DNA from 2 places in the Pseudomonas sp. Fl5BN2 genome. Region 1 is predicted to be linked to the other one. Evidence: predicted binding sites of a transcription regulator. Region 1 holds the regulator's gene; the other holds the start of a gene.
The links. The regulator FliA, encoded in region 1, starts transcription of late flagellar genes. The targets are predictions, from matches to a motif close to CTAAAGTTTNNNNNNNNNNNGCCGNTAA.

Region 1 (7,662 bases):
GACGGATCGGCCAGGTTGCCCATCACATGAATCAAGCCCATTACCGCGCCGATGATGCCAATGGTCGGCGCATAGCCGCCCATGCTCTCGAAGACCTTGGCGGCTTCGATATCCCGGCTTTCCTGAGTGTAGAAGTCCACCTCAAGAATGCTCCGGATAGCTTCCGGCTCGGCGCCGTCCACCAGCAATTGCAGGCCTTTGCGCGAATAGGTATCCGGCTCGGCATCCGCCACGCCTTCCAGGCCCAGCAGGCCTTCCTTGCGTGCGGTCAGGCTCCAGTTGACCACCCGGTCGATGCCACCCGGCAGATCGACCCGCGGTGGAAACAGGATCCACACCAGGATCTGCATGGCCCGCTTGAAGGCACTCAACGGCGACTGCAGCAAGGCTGCCCCGATGGTGCCGCCAAGCACAATCAGTGCCGCCGGGCCGTTGGCCAGCGCCGACAGGTGACCGCCTTCCAGGTAGTTGCCGCCGATGATGGCGACAAACGCCATGATGATCCCGATAAGGCTGAGCACATCCATCAGAGACAGGCCTCGACCAGGTGTCGGCCGATGTCGTCCAGGCTGTACACCGCATCCGCCAGGTTGGCTTTGACGATGGCCATGGGCATGCCGTAGATCACGCAACTGGCCTCATCCTGGGCCCACACCGCACTACCACCTTGCTTGAGCAGGCGTGCGCCCTCACGACCGTCAGCGCCCATGCCGGTAAGCACCACCGCCAGAACTTTGTCGTTATAGGACTTGGCCGCAGAACCGAAGGTGATATCCACACACGGCTTGTAGTTCAGGCGCTCATCACCAGGAAGAATCTTCACCGCACCGCGCCCGTCGATCATCATCTGCTTGCCACCGGGAGCCAGCAGCGCCAGGCCCGGACGCAGGATGTCACCATCCTCGGCTTCCTTGACGCTGATGCGGCAGAGCTTGTCCAGTCGCTCGGCAAAGGCCTTGGTGAAGGCCGCCGGCATGTGCTGGATCAGGACGATGGGGGCCGGGAAGTTGGCCGGCAACTGGGTCAGGACCCGCTGCAGCGCCACTGGGCCACCGGTGGAAGTACCGATCGCCACCAGCTTGTAGGCCTTGCGCTTGGGCGCGGGCGATGCCGGACCAGCCGCTGGAGCACGGGCAGGTGCCGGTGCTGGCGCCGGGCGCGCAGTGCTGCTGAAGCTGGAAGCACTCGGTGCAGGGGCGGCCGCCGGCTGCGGCGCCGGAGCGCTGTAGCTGCTGAAACGCCGATTGCTGCGCGAGATGCTGTGAACCTTCTCGCACAGCATCTGCTTGACCTTCTCGGGATTGCGCGAGATGTCTTCGAAATTCTTCGGCAGGAAATCCACAGCCCCGGCATCCAGCGCATCGAGGGTCACTCGGGCGCCTTCATGGGTCAGGGACGAGAACATCAGGACCGGCGTCGGGCAGCGCTGCATGATATGCCGCACTGCAGTGATGCCATCCATCATCGGCATCTCGTAGTCCATGGTGATCACGTCCGGCTTGAGCGCCAGGGCCTGATCGATCGCCTCTTTACCGTTGGTCGCCGTACCGACGACCTGGATATTCGAATCTGCTGAAAGAATTTCCGAGACGCGGCGGCGGAAAAAACCCGAATCGTCCACCACCAGGACTTTGACTGCCATAAACACTCCGTTAGGTGGGGCGAGGCCAACCGCCCCTCCCCGCCGAATCAAATACGCCGTGCGGCGTAACGCTTGAGCATGCTAGGAACATCGAGAATCAGAGCGATGCGGCCGTCACCGGTAATGGTGGCGCCGGACATGCCCGGGGTTCCCTGAAGCATTTTGCCCAAGGGCTTGATGACCACTTCTTCCTGGCCCACAAGCTGATCGACGACAAAGCCGATCCGCTGAGTGCCCACCGAAAGGATCACTACATGGCCTTCACGCTGCTCTTCATGAGCGGCGGAACTGACCAGCCAGCGCTTGAGGTAGAACAGGGGTAATGCCTTGTCGCGCACGATCACCACTTCCTGACCGTCCACTACGTTGGTGCGCGACAGGTCGAGATGGAAGATCTCGTTGACGTTGACCAACGGGAAAGCAAACGCCTGGTTGCCGAGCATCACCATCAACGTCGGCATGATCGCCAGGGTCAACGGCACCTTGATGACGATCTTCGAACCCTGGCCCTTGGTCGAGTAGATGTTGATCGAACCGTTGAGCTGGGAAATCTTGGTTTTCACCACGTCCATGCCCACGCCACGACCGGAGACATCGGAGATCTCGGTCTTGGTAGAGAAACCCGGGGCAAAGATCAGGTTGTAGCACTCGCTGTCGCTCAGGCGGTCGGCGGCGTCCTTGTCCATCACGCCACGCTTGACGGCAATCGCCCGCAGGACGTTCGGGTCCATGCCCTTGCCGTCGTCGGAGATCGACAGGAGGATGTGGTCACCCTCCTGTTCCGCCGCCAGCACCACCTTGCCGCCACGGGACTTGCCCGAGGCTTCGCGCTCTTCCGGCGATTCGATACCGTGGTCCACCGCGTTGCGCACCAAGTGCACCAGCGGGTCGGCCAGGGCCTCCACCAGGTTCTTGTCGAGGTCGGTTTCTTCCCCTACCAGTTCCAGGTTGATCTCTTTCTTCAGCTGCCGTGCCAGGTCGCGAACCAGGCGCGGGAAGCGCCCGAAGACCTTCTTGATCGGCTGCATGCGGGTCTTCATGACCGCGGTTTGCAAGTCGGCGGTGACCACGTCGAGGTTCGACACCGCCTTGGACATGGCTTCGTCGCCGCTGTTGAGGCCCAGGCGCACCAGACGGTTACGCACCAGCACCAACTCGCCGACCATGTTCATGATTTCGTCCAGGCGCGCGGTATCTACCCGCACCGTGGTTTCCGCTTCGCTGGTGGGTTTTTCCGCCGGCGGGGCAGCAGCAGCGCGAGCCGGGGCAGCAGCAGGAGCAGGAGCAGGAGCAGCGGCAGGCTTCGGCGCTTCGGCCTTGACCTCAGGCTTCTTCGCCACTGGCTTGGCGACTGCCGCGGTAGCCGCAGCAACCGGCGCAGCCGTTGTCGCAGCTGCAGGTTTCGCCGCACCCGGAGTTTCAGAGAACTTGCCCTTGCCGTGTAACTCATCCAGCAGGGATTCGAATTCGTGATCGCTGATCAGGTCGCCACCCGCTGCGGCGGCGCTAGGCACCACTGCTGCAGGTACCGCGGCCACTGCCGACTCCAGAGCATCGACAGCAAAGCTGCCCTTGCCATGCAGTTGGTCCAGCAAGGCTTCGAATTCGTCATCGGTGATTTCATCACCACCGGCGGCCGCACCACTGGCGGCCTGGGCCGCTGCAGGTACTACCGCATCAGGTGCGAACTGACCCTTGCCGTGCAACTGGTCCAGCAGCGACTCGAACTCGGCATCGGTGATTTCATCGCCGGCCGGCTCACCTTGCGCCACTGCTGCGGCGGGCACTGACTCGGCGTCGGCCTTGGCGGCATTCAGCGAATCGAGCAGGAGTTCGAATTCGTTGTCGGTGATATCACCCTCTGAGCTTTGGGCCTCAGGCTCGACAACGGCTGGAGCCACCTCCTCCACAGCTGGCGCTGCAGGTTCGGCGCCGGCGGGCTCTGCCAGGCGCGCCAAGGCGGCCAGCAGTTCCGGGGTCGCAGCGGTAATTGCGGTGCGCTCACGGACCTGGCTGAACATACCGTTCACCGCATCCAGAGCCTCAAGCACCACGTCCATCAATTCCGAATCGACACGCCTCTCACCCTTGCGCAGGATGTCGAAGACGTTCTCGGCGATGTGGCAGCACTCCACCAGCTCATTGAGCTGGAGGAAGCCGGCGCCCCCTTTAACAGTGTGAAAACCGCGAAAAATTGCATTGAGCAAGTCCGCATCATCTGGCCGGCTTTCCAGCTCGACCAGTTGTTCGGACAATAGCTCTAGAATCTCGCCGGCCTCAACCAGGAAATCCTGAAGGATCTCTTCATCGGCGCCGAAGCTCATTAATGGGTGCTCCTAGAATCCAAGGCTGGAAAGCAAATCGTCTACATCGTCCTGACCGGACATAACGTCTTCCCGTTTATCGGCATGAATCTGTGGACCTTCACCCTTGGCGAGATGTTTTTGCGGATCTTTTTCAGCGAGGATCGATTCGCGGTCATGTTCGATACCGGCAAAACGATCGACCTGGCTGGCCATCAACACCAGTTTGAGCAGATTACTTTCGACTTCCGTGACCAACTGGGTCACACGCTTGATTACCTGGCCGGTCAGGTCCTGGTAATCCTGCGCCAACAGAATGTCGTTGAGGTGGCCCGAGACGGTGCGATTTTCCTGCTCGCTGCGAGTCAGAAAAGCGTCGACCCGACGCGCCAGCTCACGGAACTCTTCAGCCCCGACCTCGCGCCGCATGAAGCGTCCCCAGTCCGCGCTCAAGGCCTGTGCTTCAGTGCTCAGGCCGTTGACCAGCGGGGTGCTGCTCTCTACCAGGTCCATAGTGCGGTTGGCAGCGGCTTCCGTCAGCCGAACCACATAGGACAGGCGCTCGGTGGCATCCGTGATCTGTGAAACTTCCTCGGCTTGCGGCATGTGCGGGTCAATCTGAAAATTGACGATCGCGCTATGCAGCTCGCGGGTGAGCTTGCCCACTTCCTGGTACAGGCCACGGTCACGGGTCTGATTAAGCTCATGGATCAATTGCACTGCGTCGCCGAATCTGCCCTTTTCAAGGCTCTCGACCAGTTCCAGGGCGTGCTTTTTCAGGGTCGACTCAAAGTCGTCCAGTGAAGATTCGTTATGCTCCATAGCTCCCCCGTGGCGGAATGGCTACGCACATCAACCGATGCGCTCGAAGATCTTTTCGATCTTCTCTTTCAACGCCTGGGCCGTGAATGGTTTGACCACATAGCCGTTCACCCCGGCCTGGGCAGCTTCGATGATCTGCTCGCGCTTGGCTTCGGCAGTTACCATCAACACCGGCAGGTGCTTGAGCTTTTCATCGGCACGCACGTGGCGCAGCAGGTCGATACCGGTCATGCCGGGCATGTTCCAGTCCGTTACCAGAAAGTCGATGCTTCCGCTGTTGAGTACCGGAATGGCGGTGGTGCCATCGTCGGCCTCGACCGTGTTGGTGAAACCCAGATCACGCAACAGGTTTTTTATGATCCGCCGCATCGTTGAAAAGTCATCAACGATGAGGATTTTCATGTTCTTGTCCAATTCGACCTCCAAGCAGTCTTAAACGCGTCCAGCACCTGAACGCGCCATTCAATCAATTCGGCATAACACACAACGACTGCATGAAGCACATACTGCAAAACCGGTGCTGCGCCTGGCCCCACCGGTCTTGATCGCAGTGTCCCCACACTGCCTGTCAGCGCGCTCGCCACTCCCCCAAACGCCCCCGCAAGCGGGCTGCGCACTGGCTGTGTAACTGGCTGACCCGCGATTCGCTGACCCCCAGGACCTCACCGATTTCCTTGAGGTTCAGCTCTTCGTCGTAGTACAGCGCCAACACCAGTCGCTCGCGCTCCGGCAAATTGGCAATCGCATCCGCCAACGCGGCCTGGAAGCGTTCATCCTCCAGGTCTCGTGACGGCTCGAGATGAGCACTGGCGCCATCCTCGTGCAGCCCTTCATGCTCGCCGTCCTGCAACAGATCGTCGAAACTGAACAGGCGACTGCCCAAGGTGTCGTTCAAAATCCCGTAATAATCGTCGAGACTCAATTGAAGTTCGGCCGCAACTTCGTGATCTTTAGCGTCACGACCGGTTTTAGCTTCAATTGCGCGAATTGCATCACTGACCATGCGCGTATTACGGTGCACCGAACGGGGTGCCCAGTCGCCTTTACGGACCTCATCGAGCATCGCCCCACGAATCCGGATACCGGCGTAGGTTTCAAAGCTCGCGCCCTTGCTCGCATCGTATTTGGTCGACACTTCGAGCAAACCGATCATCCCGGCCTGAATCAGGTCTTCCACCTGAACACTGGCCGGCAACCGCGCCAGCAGGTGATAGGCGATACGCTTGACCAGAGGCGCATAGCGCTCGATCAATTCGTACTGGCTATCACGCGCCGACTTCTTGTAAAGGTTGTAGCCACTGGCAGTCATAGCACCGGTCCCGCTGTTTGATGCACTAGCCGCTCGACAAAAAATTCCAGATGCCCGCGAGGGTTCGCCGGCAACGGCCAGGTATCGACTTTTTGCGCGATGGCCTTGAACGCCAATGCACACTTCGAACGAGGAAAGGCTTCATAGACCGCACGCTGCTTTTGCACGGCCTTGCGTACGCTTTCGTCGTAGGGAACTGCGCCGACGTATTGTAAAGCCACGTCCAGGAAGCGATCCGTGACCTTGGTCAATTTTGCAAACAAGTTGCGCCCTTCTTGAGGGCTCTGTGCCATGTTGGCCAGGACCCGGAAACGATTCATGCCGTAGTCGCGATTGAGCAGCTTGATCAGCGCATAGGCATCGGTGATCGAGGTCGGCTCGTCACAGACCACCAGCAATACTTCCTGGGCCGCGCGAACAAAACTGACTACCGAGTCACCAATACCCGCAGCGGTGTCAATCACCAGCACATCGAGATTGTCGCCAATGTCACTGAAGGCCTGGATCAGGCCCGCGTGCTGGGCGGGGCTCAGGTGCACCATGCTCTGGGTACCCGAGGCGGCCGGGACAATGCGGATGCCGCCAGGCCCCTGGAGCAGCACATCGCGCAGCTCGCAGCGACCCTCGATGACATCGGCGAGGGTGTGTTTGGGAGTCAGCCCCAGCAGGACATCGACGTTGGCCAGACCCAGGTCGGCGTCCAGCAGCAACACCCGCCGACCCAGCTCAGCCAGAGCCAGGGACAAGTTTACTGACACGTTAGTCTTGCCGACGCCACCTTTGCCGCCGGTCACCGCAATCACCTGTACGGGATGCATGCTGCCCATGTTCTTTCTTTACCTTGTCTTACTTAGACGGGGCCACATAACTGGCTGCGCGTTCACCATTGGAACAATGCATGGCAGACCATCGATGTAGATACAGTGCAATCTATTCATGCTTACCTCAGCCAACCCGCTTGGTCGAGCTGTGGTAAAGGTCAGCGAACATGTCGGCCATGGCTTCTTCGCTGGGTTCTTCCTGCATCTGCACACTCACTGCGCGACTCACCAGTTGGTGTCGGCGTGGCAGGTGCAAGTCGTCAGGAATCCGCGGCCCATCGGTCAGATAGGCAACCGGCAGTTCATGACTGATGGCCAGGCTCAAGACCTCGCCAAGACTGGCTGTTTCATCCAGTTTAGTCAGGATGCAACCGGCCAGGCCGCAACGCTTGTAGCTGTGGTAGGCGGCGGTCAACACCTGTTTCTGGCTGGTGGTTGCCAGCACCAGATAATTCTTCGCCCTGATCCCGCGACCAGCCAAGCTTTCCAGCTGCATGCGTAACGCCGGATCGCTGGCCTGCAGACCGGCGGTGTCGATCAGTACCACGCGCTTGCGCAGCAGCGGATCCAGGGCCTGGGCCAGGGATTGGCCAGGGTCGACATGGGTCACCGAGACATTGAGGATCCGGCCCAGGGTCTTGAGCTGCTCCTGAGCGCCGATACGGTAACTGTCCATGCTTACCAGCGCGATGTTCTGCGCGCCGTACTTGAGCACGTAGCGCGCCGCCAGCTTGGCCAGGGTCGTGGTCTTGCCCATGCCGGCAG
Region 2 (7,662 bases), on a different contig from region 1:
TCAAGTAATCCGGCATCCGGGTGTCCTTGCCCACCAGGATCGGCCGCAGCAGGTTGTCCACCAGGCCGATCACCAGCACCCCGAACAGCGCCAGCACCACCCCCTGCCAAATCGCCCCGCTGACCAGGAAATACACCGCCACCGGGCCCCAGACAATCCCCGCCCCCACCGCCGGCAACAGCGATAGAAAAGCCATCAGCACCGCCCACAGCAACGCGCTGGGAATATCGAGGAACCAGAAGATCAGCCCACCCAGGGCACCTTGGGTCACGGCCACCAGCACATTGCCCTTGACCGTGGCCCGCACCACCCGATTGAACTTCAGTTGCAGCCGACGCTTCTGGTACTCCGCCAGGGGCACCGCCGTGCGGATCTTGCGCACCAGTTCCGGGCCATCGCGCAAAAAGAAGAACAGCAGGTACAGCATGATGAAGAAGCTCACCATGAACTCGAAGGTGCCCTGGCCGAAACTGAAAGCCTGGGTTGCCAGGTACTGACTGCCCTGCATCGCGCTCTTGACCACTTTATCCTGCAGCCCCTTGAGTTCGCCCAGGCCGAAACGGTCCAGCAGGTGCTGTAAATAGGCTGGCAGGCTGTGCTTGAACTGGGCCAGGTAGCCCGCAATGTCCAGCTGGCCGCTTTCAATCTTGCGGTACAGCTCGGCCCCTTCCTGGACCAACAGCACGCTGGTGATGATCACCGGCAAAATGGCGATCACCAGGCAGATGCCCAGGGTGCACAAGGAAGTGAGATTGCGCGGCCAGCCGAACTTCAATTGCAGGCGGTGCTGCAAGGGCGCGAAGACGATGCCAAGAATCACCGCCCAGAACAACGCGCCGTAGAACGGCAGCAGAATCCAGATAAAGGCCAGGGTCACCAGCGCCAATAACAGCACCAGGCTTTTGTTTTGCAGGTTGTTTTGATTCATCTTCGATCCGACTCAGTCAACGCCAGGATTCGGCGCCCTGAGGTTTAGTCCGCAGCCGCGCCGCCGAGTGCGTTTTTTCTGCGCCCGACATAGACCCAAGTCAATGAATGCCCCGCGGCTCTGGCTTACCCTCGCGACCTTTTGCGATCGACAGCCCCATGACGCTCCTCGCCAAACCCGAACTCCTGGCTCCCGCCGGCACCCTGAAGAACATGCGCTACGCCTTCGCCTACGGCGCCGATGCGGTGTACGCCGGCCAACCGCGCTACAGCCTGCGGGTACGCAACAACGAATTCGACCACGCCAACCTGGCCCTCGGCATCAAAGAGGCCCAGGCCCAGGGCAAGCGTTTCTACGTGGTGGTCAACATTGCACCGCACAACGCCAAGCTCAAAACCTTCCTCAAGGACCTGGCGCCAGTGATCGAAATGGCTCCGGATGCGCTGATCATGTCCGACCCTGGACTGATCATGCTAGTGCGCCGGCACTTCCCGGCCATGCCGATCCACCTGTCGGTACAAGCCAACACGGTGAACTGGGCGAGCGTCGAGTTCTGGCAGCAACAGGGCCTGACCCGGATCATCCTGTCCCGGGAACTGTCCCTGGAGGAAATCGAGGAAATCCGCCAGCGAGTGCCGGACATGGAGCTGGAAATATTCGTCCACGGCGCCTTGTGCATGGCCTATTCCGGGCGCTGCCTGCTGTCGGGCTACATGAACAAGCGCGACGCCAACCAGGGCACCTGCACCAATGCCTGCCGCTGGAAATACAAGGCCGAGGAAGCCACCGAGAACACCCTCGGGGAAATCGTCCAGACCTACCAACCAGAGTCGACCCTGGGCCTGGGCGCGCCCACTGACCAGGTGTTCCTGCTGCAAGAGGCCAATCGTCCGGACGAACTGATGCCGGCCTTCGAGGACGAACACGGCACCTACATCATGAATGCCAAGGACCTGCGGGCGGTGCAGCACGTGGACCGCCTGACCCGCATGGGCGTGCATTCGCTGAAGATCGAGGGGCGGACCAAATCCCACTTCTACTGTGCGCGCACCACCCAGGTGTATCGCCAGGCCATCGATGACGCCGCAGCCGGACGCGAGTTCGACCGCAGCCTGCTCAACGACCTGGAATCCCTGGCCCAGCGTGGCTACACCGAAGGTTTCCTGCGGCGCCATGTGCACGATGAATATCAGAACTACCAGAACGGCAGCTCGGTCTCGGAGCGCCAGCAGTTCGTTGGTGAACTGACCGGCGAACGCCGCGATCGCTTGGCAGAAGTGAAAGTGAAGAACCGCTTTGCCCTGGGCGACCACATGGAACTGATGACCCCCAAGGGCAACTTCCACTTCGACCTGCATGAGCTGCAGAACGCCAAGGGTGAAGGCATCGAAGTCGCGCCGGGCGACGGTCACACCGTGTACCTGCCGATCCCCGATCAGGTGGACTTGCGTTTCGGCCTGTTGATGCGCGACGTCAGCGCCTGACCAAGCCGGGCCTTTGCGCCAGGCTGCGACTGCTAGCTGGCTGGCCCGGAAAAACGATGTGAGCGGCATTTCGACGGTACAGGCCGCACGTTCAAAACACCGAAGGCCTGCGGCCTGATCGCAGCCTTCGCCAGCGGCTGGCGAAAGCCGGCAAAACACCACAAGAGCACCGAGCGCCTCAGATCCGGAACTGCCCCACCAACCGCCCCAGCCGCTGACCAAGATCGGCCAGACTGCGAGAAGTCTGGGCGCCGCGCTGGGTTTCATCGGCAACACTGTCCACCGCCACGGCGATCTGGTGCACGCTGCGGTTGATCTCTTCGGCTACCGCGGTCTGCTCTTCCGCCGCGCTGGCAATCTGCGCGTTCATCGAATTGATGGTGCCGATCAACTGGGCCATGGTGTCCAGCGAAGCCCCGGCTTCGTTGGCCTTGACCGAAGTACCGTCGCCGGCGTCGCTGGAACGGCGCATGGCGTCCACCGCCACCCGGGTGCCCTGCTGCAAGCGATCGATCATGCCCTGGATTTCCTGGGTGCTCTGCTGGGTCCGGCTGGCGAGGGCCCGCACTTCATCGGCGACCACGGCAAAACCACGCCCGGCCTCGCCGGCCCTGGCCGCTTCAATCGCGGCGTTCAAGGCCAGCAGGTTGGTCTGCTCGGCAATCGAGCGGATCACATCCAGCACGCTGACAATCGACGATACGTCCTGCTGCAGGCTGTCCAGGGACGTGCCGCTGTTACGGATATCGCTGACCAGCGCATGGATCTGCTGGATGCTGCCATCCACCACGCGCTTGGCCGCCTGGCCTTCTTCATCGGTCTGCTGGGCAGCAACGGCCGCGCCCTGGGCACTGCGCGCCACTTCATGGGCCGCCGAAGACATTTCATTGATTGCCGTGGCCACCTGGTCAGTCTCGTGGCGCTGACGCTCCATGGCCTGTTCCGAACGCTGGGCCTGGTCCGAAACCTGGGTCACCAGCTCGGTGAGCTGCCCGGTCATTTCGGTGATCTGCCGCACCAGGCCGTGGATCTTGTCGACAAAACGGTTGAACGAGCAGGCCAGGTCGCCGAGTTCGTCCTGGCTGGTGATCTCAAGGCGCCGGGTCAGGTCGCCCTCGCCGGCGGCGATGTCATCAAGGTTGGCTTTCATCAGGTTCAGCGGACGCAGCATGGTATTGGCCACCACCATGCCCAGGCCCGCAATCACCAGCAGCAGCACCGCGGCAATCCCGAGAATGCTCAGGACCATGCCTTCCATGCGCTGGTTGACACTGGTCTCGACCGCCGCCACCTGGGCGTCGATGCCATCGAGGTTGACCGAGGTGCCCAGCACCATGTCCCACTTGGGCAGGTATTCGGTGTAGCCCAGCTTGGGCACCAGCACATCGCTGCCCGGCTGGGTCGAACTGTACTGCACGTAGTGGCTGCCGTCCTTGCCGACCCGCACCAGTTCGCGGTTGACGTACACGCCGTTGGGGTCGCGGTTGTCCTTGAAGCTCTTGCCCACCCCGTCCGCGCTGTTGCCCTTGAACAGGCGTACGGTCTCGGAGTCGTAGCCGAAGAAGTAGCCGTCCTTGCCATAGCTGATGTTCGACAGCAGCTTGACCACCTCGGCCCGGGCCGCCTGATCCCCTGGCGCCGCCGCGTCGTACAGCGGCTTGACCGTGTTCAGGGCCACTTCGACATAGCTCTGCAACGTGGCCTTGGCCTCGCCCAGCAGGCGATGACGGGTTTCCTCGACCTCTTTCTGGGCTTGCTGGCGCAACATGAACACCGTGCTCAGGCTGATCACCAGCGCGAACAGCAGTACCGGGAGTACCGCCAGGGACAGGACTTTGGCCTTCAGGCTCAAGCGCATAGTGGGCTCACTCTAAGTTTTTATTGGCGTGATAACCGCGTTAACGGCACGCCAAAACAAAAGTTGAGCCTGAGCCCGTAGGAGCCGGCTTGCCGGCGAAGAGGCCCTTGAGCCTTGCACCGACCTTGCCGATGCCTTCGCGGGCAAGCCCGCTCCTACAACAGCCCACGGTTTCTACGAGAGCGAGATAATCAGAGGACCATGGCTGCAACCCAGCCGAAGGCCAGCAGCGGCAGGTTGTAATGCAGGAAAGTCGGGACCACGGTGTCCCAGATATGGTGATGCTGGCCGTCGATATTCAACCCCGAGGTCGGCCCCAGGGTTGAATCCGAGGCGGGCGAGCCCGCATCGCCCAGCGCCCCGGCGGTGCCGACGATGCAGACAATGGCCAGGGGACTGAAGCCCAACTGCACACATAAAGGCACGAAGATCGCCGCCAGGATCGGCACCGTGGAAAACGACGAGCCGATGCCCATGGTCACCAGCAGGCCCACCAGCAGCATCAGCAGCGCACCCACGCCCTTGCTGTGACCGATCCAACCGGCCGAGGTTTCGACCAAGGTCTGCACTTCACCGGTGGCCTTCATCACTTCGGCAAAGCCTGAGGCGGCGATCATGATGAAGCCGATCATCGCCATCATCTTCATGCCTTCAGTAAACAGGCCGTCGGTTTCGCGCCAGCGCACGATGCCCGACACCGAGAAAACCAGGAAGCCGCACAAAGCCCCGATAATCATCGAGTCCAGCAGCAACTGGACGACGAAGGCGGCGACAATCGCCAGCCCCGCCACCAGCAGGGTCTGCGGGTTGTATTGCACCGCCACCTGCTCGACCTTCTCGATCTTGCCCAGGTCGTAGACCCGCTTCTTGCGGTAGCTGAAAAATGCCATCGCCAGGCCGAACAACATGCCCAGGGCGGGAATGCCCATGGCATGCGTGACGTTGACCTGACTGACATCGACCCCACTGCGGGCCACGTTGGCCAGGAGAATCTCATTGAGGAAGATGTTGCCGAAACCCACCGGCAGGAACATGTAAGGCGTGATCAGGCCGAAGGTGATGACGCAGGCGATCAGCCGCCGGTCCAGTTGCAGCTTGGTCAGCACGTACAACAGTGGCGGCACCAGCAACGGAATAAAGGCAATGTGGATCGGCAGGATGTTCTGCGAAGCAATCGCCACCACCCACAACAGGCCGATCAGCAACCATTTGACCTGCCCACCGCCGCTGCTGTCCTGACGGTCCACCAGCGACAGGATCTTGTCCGCCAGGGCGTGGGCCAGGCCGGACTTGGCGATGGCCACGGCAAAGGCACCGAGTAAGGCATAGGACAGGGCCACGGTAGCGCCACCGCCCAGGCCACTGTTGAATGCCTTGAGCGTGGCCTCGATCCCCAGGCCACCGGTGAGGCCACCCACCAGCGCACCAATGATCAGGGCGATCACTACATGCACGCGGGACAGGCTGAGCACCAACATCACGCCAACCGCGGCAATTACTGCGTTAATCATCGTTACCTCATTACTGCGCCGGTAAAAACGGCGCAAAAGCCTGTGACCGACCGGAAGGCAGCGGACTGCCGACATCGAATGAAAAGAGGGTCTTGTTAGAGGGCGCGCACTTTGCAGCAGCGGGCCCGGCTTGTCAAAACCCGGGCGCGCTTTGCCCGCTGCCCCTGCCCCGCACCTTGCGGCAGCGGCGACAGGGTGCAATGAGCAACGGCGGGTTATTTCGAACAAGTGTTTAAAGAATACCGTTCGTCGGCCGTAACAATGCAAAGTCTCAGATATTTATCGAATAAAGGACGCCTCCATGCCGCTCAGACAACTTTCCATTCAATGGAAGATCACCTTGCTGGCCGGACTCTGTCTGCTGGGCATCGTGTCGCTGTTGGTGGGGCTTTCGCTGTATCGCATGGAGCACAGCTCCGAGCTGGTGAAAGCTTCGAGCATGGAGATGCTCAACGAAGCCGCTCAGTCGCGGATCGAGGCCCAGGGTGAAGTCCAGGCACTGGGGATTCGTCAGCAGTTCATGGACGCCTATCAATACGGCCACGGCTTTTCCCGCCAGGTGCTGTTCCTGCGCGAACAGGCCGAGAAGCGCTTTCTCGACGCCTTCGACCTGCGTGAAGACCTGACCCGCCAGGTCAAGTCGGCGCTGCAGGCCAACCCCGAGCTGCTGGGCCTGTCCCTGGTGTTCGAGGCCAACGCCCTGGACGCCAAGGACTCGCTGTTCAGTGGCCAGAGCGAACTGGGCAGCAATGAGAAAGGCCGTTTCGCCCTGTACTGGTCGCAACCCACCCCCGGCAAGCTGACCTCCATGTCGCTGCCGGAAAGCGACATGAGCGACACCCGCACCGGCCCCAGCGGCCAGCCGGCCAACGCCTGGTTCACCTGCCCGCGCAGCACCCTCAAGCCTTGCGTGATCGAACCCTACTTCTATGACATCGACGGCCAGAAGGTGCTGATGACCAGCATCGTCTTCCCGCTGATGGTGGACGGCAAAGTCATCGCCTCGCTGTCGGTGGACATCAATCTCAACAGCCTGCAGGCAGTCAGCGAAAACGCCAGCCGCAAACTCTACGCCGGCCAGACTAACGTCAGCATCCTCAGCCCGGTGGGCCTGCTGGCCGGCTACAGCCTCGACGCCAGCAAACTCAGCCAGCGCCTGGACAGCGTCGACAGCACCAACGGTGCCGAACTGATCCGCCAACTGGCCAGCAGCACCCAGACCCACAGCTTGCACAGCAACAGCAAACTCAAAGTATTGGCCCCGTTCACGCCGATCCCCGGCGGCAAAGCCTGGGGCGTGCTGCTGGATGTACCGGAAAAAGTCCTGGTAGGCCCGGCCGAAGCCTTGAAAAACGAACTGGACGCCAGCAACAGCAGCGGCACCCTGATCGAACTGGGCCTGGGCCTGCTGGCCGCGGTGGTCGGCTTGCTGCTGGTGTGGCTGATGGCCCGCAGCGTGACCCGACCGATCCTTGGCGTGGCCGCCATGCTTGAAGACATTGCCAGCGGCGAAGGCGACCTGACCCGCCGCCTGGCCTACGACAAACAGGACGAACTGGGGCAACTGGCCGGCTGGTTCAACCGCTTCCTCGACAAACTGCAACCGATCATTGCCGAGGTCAAACGCTCGGTGCAGGATGCCCGCGGCACCGCCGATCAGTCATCGGCCATCGCCACCCAGACCAGTGCCGGCATGGAGCAGCAATACCGCCAGGTCGACCAGGTGGCTACCGCCTCCCACGAGATGAGTGCCACCGCCCAGGACGTGGCCCGCAGCGCCGCCCAGGCGGCCCAGGCCGCACGGGATGCCGACCAGGCCACGCAACAGGGCCTGACGGTGATCGACCGCACCACCCGCAGCATCGACTTGCTGGCGGCCGA

Region 2: a site for FliA is predicted at 4,311-4,338, ahead of GV819_RS17745 (methyl-accepting chemotaxis protein). Genes of this name have one in related genera too.

The regions. Positions count from the first base shown of each region.
Region 1 covers NZ_JAAARL010000002.1:328,473-336,134, forward strand. Annotated here, with positions in the region: gene GV819_RS03865 (flagellar motor protein) at 1-527, opposite strand, end outside; gene GV819_RS03870 (protein-glutamate methylesterase/protein-glutamine glutaminase) at 527-1,642, opposite strand; gene GV819_RS03875 (chemotaxis protein CheA) at 1,690-3,966, opposite strand; gene GV819_RS03880 (protein phosphatase CheZ) at 3,979-4,767, opposite strand; gene GV819_RS03885 (chemotaxis response regulator CheY) at 4,798-5,169, opposite strand; gene fliA (RNA polymerase sigma factor FliA) at 5,336-6,076, opposite strand; gene fleN (flagellar synthesis regulator FleN) at 6,073-6,903, opposite strand; gene flhF (flagellar biosynthesis protein FlhF) at 7,022-7,662, opposite strand, start outside.
Region 2 covers NZ_JAAARL010000012.1:18,670-26,331, reverse strand. Annotated here, with positions in the region: gene GV819_RS17755 (AI-2E family transporter) at 1-928, opposite strand, end outside; gene yegQ (tRNA 5-hydroxyuridine modification protein YegQ) at 1,087-2,412, shown strand; gene GV819_RS17745 (methyl-accepting chemotaxis protein) at 2,591-4,270, opposite strand; gene GV819_RS17740 (Na+/H+ antiporter family protein) at 4,462-5,778, opposite strand; partial or broken gene GV819_RS33820 (HAMP domain-containing protein) at 6,083-7,372, shown strand; gene GV819_RS33815 (methyl-accepting chemotaxis protein) at 7,475-7,662, shown strand, end outside.